Regions from separate parts of the Vibrio sp. KUL78 genome, predicted to be linked through region 2. Evidence: predicted binding sites of a transcription regulator. Region 2 holds the regulator's gene; the other holds the start of a gene.
What was found. Region 2 encodes CRP, which controls carbon source genes, mostly activating them, when cyclic AMP is high. Its sites were predicted from a motif close to TGTGANNNNNNTCACA; they were not measured.
Positions count from the first base shown of each region.

Region 1: a site for CRP is predicted at 2,688-2,703, ahead of pyrG (CTP synthase). Genes of this name have one in related genera too.

Region 1 is NZ_AP045837.1:3,107,761-3,113,262, forward strand. It holds gene eno (phosphopyruvate hydratase) at 1-885, opposite strand, end outside; gene pyrG (CTP synthase) at 962-2,602, opposite strand; gene mazG (nucleoside triphosphate pyrophosphohydrolase) at 2,765-3,571, opposite strand; gene relA (GTP diphosphokinase) at 3,806-5,502, opposite strand, start outside.
Region 2 is NZ_AP045837.1:3,241,776-3,247,277, forward strand. It holds gene AC6I8Y_RS15090 (aminotransferase-like domain-containing protein) at 1-385, shown strand, start outside; gene AC6I8Y_RS15095 (hydrolase) at 382-1,359, shown strand; gene AC6I8Y_RS15100 (YheU family protein) at 1,433-1,645, shown strand; gene AC6I8Y_RS15105 (phosphoribulokinase) at 1,773-2,642, shown strand; gene crp (cAMP-activated global transcriptional regulator CRP) at 2,886-3,518, shown strand; gene AC6I8Y_RS15115 (DUF1338 domain-containing protein) at 3,592-4,383, opposite strand; partial or broken gene astD (succinylglutamate-semialdehyde dehydrogenase) at 4,394-5,502, opposite strand, start outside.

The sequences.
Region 1 (5,502 bases), 130 kb from region 2:
GTCTAGACCGTCTTCGATAGAAACGATTGGGAATTGGTTAGCAAGCTCAGCTAGGTAGTGGTTGAACTCTTCAGAAGAGAAAGTCTTACCTTCGCCCTTCATGTTGTAGATGCCAGCTTCTTTGTCGAAGAACTCAGATGCTGCACAGTCCATAGCTAGAGTTACGTCTTTACCTAGTTCGTAACCAGCAGCAGCAACAGCTTCTGCGATAACTTCTAGAGCTTCAGCGTTAGACTTAAGGTTAGGAGCGAAACCACCTTCGTCACCAACTGCAGTGCTGTAGCCTTTAGACTTAAGAACTTTAGCTAGGTTGTGGAATACTTCTGCACCGATACGTAGACCTTCTTTAAGAGTCTTAGCACCAACTGGTTGGATCATGAACTCTTGGATGTCAACGTTGTTGTCTGCGTGCTCACCACCGTTGATGATGTTCATCATTGGTAGAGGCATAGAGAACTGACCAGCAGTACCGTTTAGCTCAGCGATGTGCTCGAACAAAGGCATGCCTTTAGCCGCTGCAGCAGCTTTAGCGTTTGCTAGAGAAACAGCTAGGATAGCGTTCGCGCCGAACTTAGACTTGTTTTCAGTACCGTCTAGGTCGATCATTACTTGGTCAACGTCAGCTTGAGCTTTAGCGTCTTTACCAACTAGAGCTTCAGCGATTGCACCGTTCACAGCTTCAACAGCTTTAAGAACACCTTTACCTAGGAAACGTGCTTTGTCACCGTCACGTAGCTCAAGAGCTTCGCGAGAACCAGTAGATGCGCCAGATGGAGCCGCAGCCATACCTACGAAACCGCCTTCTAGGTGAACTTCAGCTTCAACAGTTGGGTTACCACGTGAGTCGATGATTTCACGACCTAGAACTTTAACGATCTTAGACATTAATGTTTCCTCTCATTAAATATAAATGTCAAATTTAGGGCAGCCGCACTAACCTTCGCTGCCGCCCGTATCCTTTTTACTCTTCTTCAGTACCGCGCTGGTACTCACCTGCTGCCTTAACAAAGCCAGAGAACAGTGGGTGACCATCGCGTGGTGTTGAAGTGAATTCTGGGTGGAACTGCGCAGCTACAAACCATGGGTGTGCTGGGTTCTCGATCACTTCAACCAGTTTCTTGTCTGCTGACAGACCAGAAACTTTAAGACCTGCTTTTTCAATCTGAGGACGAAGTACGTTGTTCACTTCATAGCGGTGACGGTGACGCTCGTGGATCTTCGCGTTGCCGTATAGTTCGAAAGCTTTTGTGCCTTTCTCAAGGTGACACAGCTGAGAACCTAGACGCATTGTACCGCCAAGGTCTGAGGTTTCAGTACGTTCTTCAACTTTACCTTCACCATCAACCCACTCTGTGATCAAGCCTACCACAGGGTATTTCGTCTCTTTGTTAAATTCTGTTGAATGTGCGCCTTCCATGCCCGCTACGTTACGAGCGTATTCGATAAGCGCCACTTGCATCCCTAGACAGATACCTAGGTAAGGTACTTTGTTCTCACGTGCGTATTGAGCTGCGCGGATCTTACCTTCTACACCACGATCGCCAAAGCCACCTGGTACAAGGATAGCGTCTAGACCTGCTAGTGCTTCTTCACCTTTGCTCTCAACATCTTGTGAGTCAACGTACTTGATCTTCACGTTCAGACGGTTCTTAAGACCAGCGTGCTTAAGCGCTTCGTTCACCGACTTGTACGCATCTGGAAGCTCAATGTACTTACCAACCATACCGATAACAACTTCACCCGTTGGGTTCGCTTCTTCGTAGATAACCTGTTCCCATTCAGATAGGTCAGCTTCTGGAGCGTTGATGCCAAAGCGAGTACAAACAAGATCGTCAAGACCTTGCGATTTGATAAGCTGAGGGATCTTGTAGATAGAGTCTACATCCTTCATTGAGATAACCGCTTTCTCTGATACGTTACAGAACAGAGCGATCTTCTTACGCTCGTTTGCAGGGATCATGCGATCGCTACGGCAAACAAGAATATCTGGTTGGATACCGATAGATAGAAGCTCTTTTACAGAGTGCTGCGTTGGCTTAGTTTTCACTTCGCCCGCTGCTGCTAGGTAAGGAACGAGAGTAAGGTGCATGAACATTGCACGCTCACGACCAAGCTCAACCGCTAGCTGACGGATTGCTTCCATAAATGGTAGAGATTCGATATCACCAACGGTGCCACCAACTTCAACGATCGCAACGTCATGGCCTTCAGAACCAGCGATTACACGATCTTTAATAGCGTTTGTGATGTGTGGGATAACCTGAATAGTCGCACCTAGGTAGTCACCACGACGCTCTTTACGTAGAACGTCAGCGTAAACACGACCAGCAGTAAAGTTGTTGCGTTTTGTCATCTTGGTACGGATGAAACGCTCGTAGTGACCAAGGTCAAGGTCAGTTTCAGCGCCATCTTCCGTGACGAACACTTCACCGTGCTGAGTTGGGCTCATTGTGCCTGGATCAACGTTGATGTAAGGGTCAAGCTTCATCATGGTCACTTTAAGACCACGTGCTTCTAAAATTGCTGCAAGAGATGCTGCTGCAATACCTTTACCTAGAGAGGATACTACCCCGCCAGTAACAAAAATATAATTTGTCGTCATGTTTAACCTGAAGTTGGTTGAATGAGGGAAAATGGATTTCTTCTGGACGGGATGCAAATATACCAGAAGCCCTTTACCGCCACAACGTGAAACTTATCACATTCAAAATTTTTATTTTTTGCTTCAAATCAATAGTAGAAACTTACACCAGCGAGAAGTGGTTCACAAATCCGAGCTGTTTTCTTGTTTTTTTACATCATTCCAAAACGCATCTAGCTCGTTAAGGCTAAAGTCTGTCAATAACTTACCTTCGCCCGCAACACGAGCTTCTACACCCTTAAATCGGCGTGCAAATTTGTCATTAGCTTTTCGCAGCGCCACTTCAGGATCTTTCTTCAAATGACGAGAAAGGTTCACTGCGGCAAACAGCAAATCGCCCACTTCTTCTTCCAGTTTGTCTTCGTTTACATCGACTTGTATCGCTTCTTCAACGACCTCTTCGATCTCTTCTTGAACCTTCTCAACCACAGGCCCAAGCGCGTCCCAATCGAAGCCAAATTTTGCGCAACGTTTCTGTATTTTGTTGGCTTTAGAAAGTGCAGGAAGCGACTGTGGTATTGAGTCTAGAATACTTTGCGCGGTTTTGCCTAGTTGCGCTTTTTCCTTCTGTTTCTCTGCTTCCCAGTTGGCGTTGATCGCCGCTTCATCTTCAAACTCAACGTCAGAAAAAACGTGCGGATGGCGGCGGGTAAGCTTCTCGTTAAGCCCTTCTACCACCTCATTAAAATCAAACAGCCCCTGCTCTTTCGCCATCTGACTGTAGAAGATGACTTGGAACAGCAAGTCACCCAGCTCTTCTTTTAGGTTCGGCCAGTCTTTGTTGTGGATGGCATCCACCACCTCAAAGGTCTCTTCGATGGTGTGAGGAACAATGGTTTCGAAGGTTTGTTTTCTGTCCCATGGGCAGCCTTTTTCTTCGTCGCGGAGCTGAGCCATGATTGTGAGGAGTTGGTCTATAGGTTGGGTCATGTTGGGTTCCTGGTTACGACAAGGGCGAGTGTGGTAGCACTCGCCCTTGGTTATTGTTTTTTGGTTTGTAAAGGGTTGGGAGCGCGCGGTTTTTTACCCCCTCTAGCTCCCCCTATTTAGGGGGAGAACAGAAGGCTAGCTCCTAGCGTCGCATCGCCTGTCATTCGCATGCTCCTCCCTATTTAGGGGAGGCTGGGAGGGGTAAAAGCGCCAAGCTCAAAATAATACGCCCAACTACCCCAACCGCTTCACATTCATCACATCTTTAATCTGCTCAATACGCTTGGTCACGCGCGACAATACCTCAATATTGTTCACTTCCAGATCAAAATCCATGATAGATAGCTGACGCTTGTAATCACTGCGACTCTTCATGCTAGTCACCTTAATCTTTTCGTTGGTCAGCAAGGTGGTGATGTCTTTCAGTAGACCGCCACGCTCCATCGCCTCAACACGAATCGTTAAGATGTATGAACCAACAAATCCGCTGCCCCATACCGTATCGATAATACGCTCTGGTGCGTGATGACTAAGCTCTTCAAGCTGCTCACAGTCCGCGCGGTGCACTGAGATACCGCGTCCTTGGGTGATATAGCCTTTTATCTGATCGCCTGGAATTGGCTGACAGCAACGCGCTAAGTGAGTCATTAGGTTATCGACACCTTCCACCACCACTGCATCTTTATGCGGGCGGCTTTGTGCGGGAGCTTTATTCTCAGACTCTTGCAATCTTTCTAGCGCTTGCTGATCTTCTTCTTCCGCCGTTGGCTTGTTCACCAAAGCGTTGATGTGGTTGATGATCTGATTGATACGCAGATCGCCACTGCCGATACCGACATACAGCTCGTCCGCCGAGTTTACGTTAAAGCGCTTCAAGGCATATTGCTCAGCATCTTTGAGTGTCGCGCCGATCTTAGCCAGCTCTCCTTCAAGGATCTCACGACCCGCTTCTAAGTTCTTTTCGCGGCTTTGCTTTCTAAACCAGGCATTGATCTTGGCGCGAGCTCGGCCAGAGTGCACAAAGCCAAGTGATGGGTTCAACCAGTCACGAGATGGGTTTGGCTCTTTCGCCGTGATGATCTCAACCTGATCACCCATTGCGAGCTTATGAGTAAACGGAACAATACGTCCGGCTACTTTCGCACCAATGCAGCGGTGTCCCACTTCAGAGTGAATGTGGTAAGCGAAATCAAGCGGAGTCGCGCCCATTGGTAGGTCGACCACATCACCACGCGGTGTAAAGGCATAGACGCGATCATCAAACACCTGACTGCGAAGCTCATCAAGCATCTCGCCAGAGTCTGACATCTCTTCTTGCCAGTCGAGTAGTTTACGCAGCCAAGTGATCTTCTCATCGTAGCCGCTGCGACCGCCGCTGCCGCCTTCCTTGTACTTCCAGTGCGCGGCAACACCCAACTCGGAGTCTTCGTGCATCTGCTTGGTACGGATCTGGATTTCAATGGTTTTGCCTTCAGGCCCCAAGATCACGGTATGAATCGATTGGTAACCATTCGGTTTAGGGTTAGCGACGTAATCGTCAAACTCGCTAGGTAAGTGCTTGTATTTGGTGTGTACTACACCTAGAGCGGCGTAACAGTCTTGCAAACGCTCAGCGATGATTCGCACCGCGCGCACGTCAAACAGCTCGTCAAAATCCAGACTCTTCTTCTGCATTTTGCGCCAGATGCTGTAGATATGCTTTGGACGACCACTGACTTCTGCAAGGATGCTCGAGGCTTGCATCTCACTGGTTAAATCGTCAACAAAGTCTTTGATGTATTGCTCACGGACGATACGACGCTCAGAAAGCTGCTTGGCAATTTGTTTGTAGGTGTCTGGCTGCTGGTAGCGGAAGGCGTAATCTTCGATTTCCCATTTGAGCTGACCGATACCAAGACGATTGGCGAGTGGTGCGTAGATGTTGGCACACT
Region 2 (5,502 bases):
CCCGCTGCTCACAGCACTCACCTGTGAGATGCTGACCTCAGGTGATGCTGAGCGTAACCTCACCATCATTCACAATGAGATGAAAAAGCGCATCGCTGTTGCAGTAGACGCACTGAGCGAGTTTGACCTTCGTTACCAGCAAGGTGGGTTTCATGTTTGGCTAACTCTACCTGAGCACTGGCGACTGAGTGAGTTTGTCAGCAGAGCAGCAGAGCAAGGGGTTATCGTCAAATCGGGCGAGCTATTCGCACCTCCTGGCAGTTCAGTCGCGCCTGCGGTGCGCTTGTCGCTGAGCTCACCTCAAACGATCGAGCAGCTACAATTAGGCGTAGATACTTTAAAAACATTACTACAATCCAATCCCGTAAGTGAATTTACGTTATGAGCAGCAAACACTTTATCGCCGCCAAGGGGCTAGCCAATCCACACATCCAAACGCTTATCCCACGCTTTGTGCGTCGCAAAGCGCTGTTTGAGCCAATTTGGGAAACGCTCGACACCCCAGATGGAGATTTTGTCGAGTTGGCATGGAGTGAAGATCCCCATGGAAAAAGTGCCCAAGGCAAGCCTGTGTTCATTTTATTCCATGGCTTAGAAGGGTGCTTTTACAGCCCCTATGCAAATGGACTGATGCACGCCTTTGCTAAGCAGGGCTGGCTGTCCGTCATGATGCATTTTCGCGGCTGTGGGCCGAATCCGAATCGACTTGCCAGGGCTTATCATTCCGGTGAGATTGGTGACGCAAGACAGTTCATTGAGCTTTTGGATCATCGTTACCCAAATAGTAAAAAGGTTGCCATAGGCATTTCCCTTGGCGGCAATATGCTCACCAACTATCTTGCGCACTATGGTGATGATACTAAGCTGAATGGCGCAACCGTCATCTCTGCCCCGCTCGACCTCGCAGCGTGCGCAAGACGTATAGAGCAAGGCTTCTCTAAGGTCTATCGCTCTTACCTGCTCAGCTCAATGAAAAAGAATGCGCTTAACAAACTCCATCTACTGAGCGAAGTCCTCGGGCTGACCGAAGAGCGCATCAAGAACATGAAAAAACTCTACGAGTTCGATGATTTGATCACAGCACCTCTGCATGGATTCAAAGATGCCGATGACTATTATCAGCGCTGCTCTGGTCTACCTCGCCTACGAGAAATCACGGTACCGACTCAGTTTATTCATGCCAAGGATGACCCCTTTATGACACACGAGGTCATTCCAAACTTTACACTTCCAAACCATATCGACTACCAATTGCTTGAACGTGGTGGTCATGTCGGTTTTATGACTGGCAGTCTCAGGCGCCCGCGTTTTTGGTTAGAAGAGACCCTGCCAAGTTATTACCAGCATCTGATTGACTAGCCAAAAAGAGCAACCACTCCCTTTGTGAATCAGCAGTGGTATAATCGTGCGGTCATAGAATTGAGAGGTATTTATGATCATCCCATGGCAACAAATTGACGCAGATACGCTGGATAACCTTATTAAAGAGTTCGTGCTGCGAGAAGGCACCGACTATGGTGAGTCGGAAGTGTCGCTAGACGACAAGGTTCGCCATGTTCGCAACCAACTCGAAAGCGGTGAAGCCGTCATCGTGTTCTCTGAGCTGCACGAGACCGTCGACATTAAATCTCGTCGCTCGCTGTAATTTTTCGGTAGCGACGTAAGTAGCTGCTATATTGAAAGGCTATTGAACTGAAATTGGCCCACAAGGTCTAACTCCTTATGTGAGTTAGCAAATTTATAACGACAATTACAAATACACAGGAAGTGTTATGTCAGCAAAACACCCGATCATTGCTGTAACGGGCTCCTCTGGAGCTGGAACGACAACAACGTCAGAAGCATTCCGCAAGATGTTCAACATGATGAGCGTCAAGCCTGCGTTTATTGAAGGTGACAGTTTTCACCGCTTTACGCGTCCAGAGATGGATATCGAGATCCGCAAGGCGAAAGAGCAAGGTAAACACATCAGTTACTTTGGGCCTCAAGCCAACGACTTCCCCGCCCTAGAAGAGTTTTTTCGCAACTATGGGCAAAATGGTACAGGTCAGTTTCGCCGCTACCTGCATACCTTTGATGAAGCCGTACCCTACAACCAAATGCCAGGCACCTTTACCCCATGGCAAGACCTGCCAGAAAATAGCGATGTACTGTTTTACGAAGGCCTGCATGGCGGCGTCGTCGACGGTGATGTGAATGCCGCTCAGCACGTTGACCTACTCATTGGCATGGTGCCTATCGTTAACCTTGAGTGGATTCAAAAGTTTGTCCGAGATACCCGCGATCGCGGCCACTCAAGAGAGGCGGTCACCGATTCGATTGTTCGCTCAATGGATGACTACTTAAGCTATATCACGCCACAGTTTTCGCGCACTCACATTAACTTCCAGCGCGTGCCAACCGTCGATACCTCCAACCCGCTCAACGCCAAAGGCATTCCGAGTTTGGATGAGAGTTTTGTGGTGATTCGCCTGCGTGGTATCAAGAACGTCGATTTCCCTTACCTGCTCGCCATGATTGATGGCTCATTTATGTCTCGCCACAACACCATAGTGGTCCCAGGGGGTAAGATGAGTTTTGCGATGGAATTAATCGTCAGACCAATACTTCAACAGCTCATAGAAACCGGCAAAATAGGTTAGGTTTTGTGAGCCGAATCTCGATGATTTTTTATACCGTGATCATGTGCACAGTTTTGTATAGATAAATGGGCTTATGACACGATTAAAATCAAGAAAAGTGGCGCAAAAAAGGATACTATTTCTTTGAAACAGAAGATCGCTTGCGCCATCTTCAAAGTGCTTTTATGCTAGTAAGTCTTAACAAACGGGCTTGCTAACAAATATGGAAAGCAGCAAGCATACCCTGCAGAGGAAGTAAGATATATGGTTCTAGGTAAACCTCAAACCGACCCAACGTTAGAGTGGTTCCTTTCACACTGCCACATTCACAAGTATCCATCGAAGAGCACGCTTATCCACGCGGGCGAGAAAGCAGAGACGCTTTACTACATCGTAAAAGGTTCTGTAGCGGTACTTATCAAAGATGAAGAAGGCAAAGAGATGATCTTGTCTTACCTTAACCAAGGTGACTTCATTGGTGAACTAGGCCTGTTCGAAGAAGACCAAGAACGTACAGCATGGGTACGAGCAAAATCACCTTGTGAAGTTGCGGAAATCTCATTCAAGAAGTTCCGTCAGCTTATCCAAGTTAACCCAGACATTCTAATGCGCTTATCTGCTCAGATGGCAAGTCGTCTACAAGTGACTAGCCAAAAAGTAGGTGACCTAGCGTTCCTAGACGTAACGGGTCGTATTGCACAGACGCTACTAAACCTAGCGAAGCAACCAGATGCAATGACTCACCCAGACGGCATGCAAATCAAGATCACTCGTCAAGAGATTGGCCAAATCGTTGGTTGTTCTCGTGAGACAGTAGGTCGTATTCTTAAGATGCTAGAAGAGCAGAACCTGATTTCTGCACACGGTAAGACTATCGTGGTTTACGGTACTCGTTAAGAGCGCGTCGCAAGATTTAAAAAGCCACCTTCAGGTGGCTTTTTTTATTTTTGGGGTTTGTTATTTTTGGAGACTACTGATGCGTACTCTCAAAAATTTTGTCCGCCGATGCAGCAACAAAACCTTGATAGTAACTGCCATCGGCTAGCTGGTAACGCTTGGCAAACTCATAGAAGCCACCAGGAATCACCTGGTCACCATCAGTAAATGCCACGGACACTTTGTCTGCCATCGTCGAGGATTGCTCCAAAAGAACCTCTGGTGAGCCTTTTACCTCGCCACCCGATTCATTTATCGCAAATCCTGCATCACGAAGGTGCTGGTTTACGCCAACAACCTCTGCAAAGCGATCAAGCTGGTTCACGCTCACCGTAAAGTGATTCGCGCCATAACCATGAGCGGCAAGCCATGAAGCGTACTCACTTTCTTGCGCCAGTGTTTGGAAGTCTTGATAGCTTAGATCCCACAAGCGGCCACCATATAAGAACTCAGCAGAAGTTAGCTTAGCACTGTCCACCTGCGCCACTAGCTTAGCCACGATATCTTGTAGCGATTGAGAGCACTCTTCCACTCGCAATTCGCTGATAAACACCTTAGGAAGCAGAGCATTGCTATGTTCTAGGTGAATCGCGGTCAGCTTTTTGGATTCAAAATCGTAATGGCCACTCACCTCGTAACCAAGGTCTAGAAACGGCTTAGCCAGCGTGTCGATACCGAGCGGTGCGACATTAAAGGTTCGCAGAGCAATATGGTCATTGATGAGAGACTCATCTTCTCTCAGCAAGTCATGAACCTTGTGAGCTGAAGGACATAAGCGAGTAATGTAGTCTTGCCACAAATGGTCAAATAACGCGTCAACAGTCATAACCCACTCCTTATAGTTCGATGCCAGGGCTCAAGGTCGCAGGAAGAACGGTGTTATCGCCTTCCATTGATGCCATAGGGTAAGCACAGTAATCCGCTGCGTAGAACGCACTTGGGCGAAGGTTACCAGAAGCACCTGGGCCACCAAATGGCGCATCACCGCTCGCGCCCGTGAGCTGACGGTTACGGTTTACAATGCCTGCTCGGATGTGGTCTGTGAAGTATTGCCACTCCTCATCGCGCTCTGAGATAAGACCTGCCGATAGACCAAATCGAGTGTCGTTAGCCAGTTCTACCGCTTGCTCTAGGGTCTCGTAGCGCACCAGTTGTAGCAGCGGCCCAAAGTACTCTTCATCAGGAAGCTCAGCGATATCTGTCGCATCTAGTAGTGCTGGGGGTTACGAACGCCGCATTCAAGCGTTTTGCTTCGACTAAGCTCTTACCGCCCAGCTTCACCAGTTCAGCTTGCGCTGCAATAATATGGTCAGCGGCCTGCTCTGAGATCTGCGGTCCCATAAATGGCGCTGGCTCTGCAAACGGCTCATCAATGCGAATCTTCTTAATGGCTGACACTAAGCTTTCTACTAATTGATCACCTTTTTCACCAAATGGCACATAAAGGCGTCGTGCGCAGGTACAACGCTGTCCGGCACTGATGTAGGCTGATTGCAAAATGGTGTACACCGCTGCATCAATATCACCAAACGCTTCACTGACAACAAGTGGGTTGTTACCGCCCATCTCAAGCGCCAGCATCTTTCCAGGTTGACCAGCAAATTGACGATGAAGAATATGACCTGTATTAGCACTACCCGTAAACAACACGCCATCGATGCCCTTTGAATCAGCAAGAGCAATACCGGTTTCTTTACCACCTTGAACCAGGTTAATGACACCGGCAGGCAGTCCTACCTCTTCCCACATTTTCATCGCTATTTCACCCACCAGTGGCGTTTGCTCTGAAGGCTTAAAGACTACCGTGTTCCCTGCCAATAAGGCCGGTACGATATGACCATTCGGTAAGTGACCAGGGAAGTTATAAGGGCCAAACACTGCCATAACACCAAGGGGCCTGTGACGGAGGACAATTTGGTTTCCAGCAGCTTCGCGTTGGCTCTCG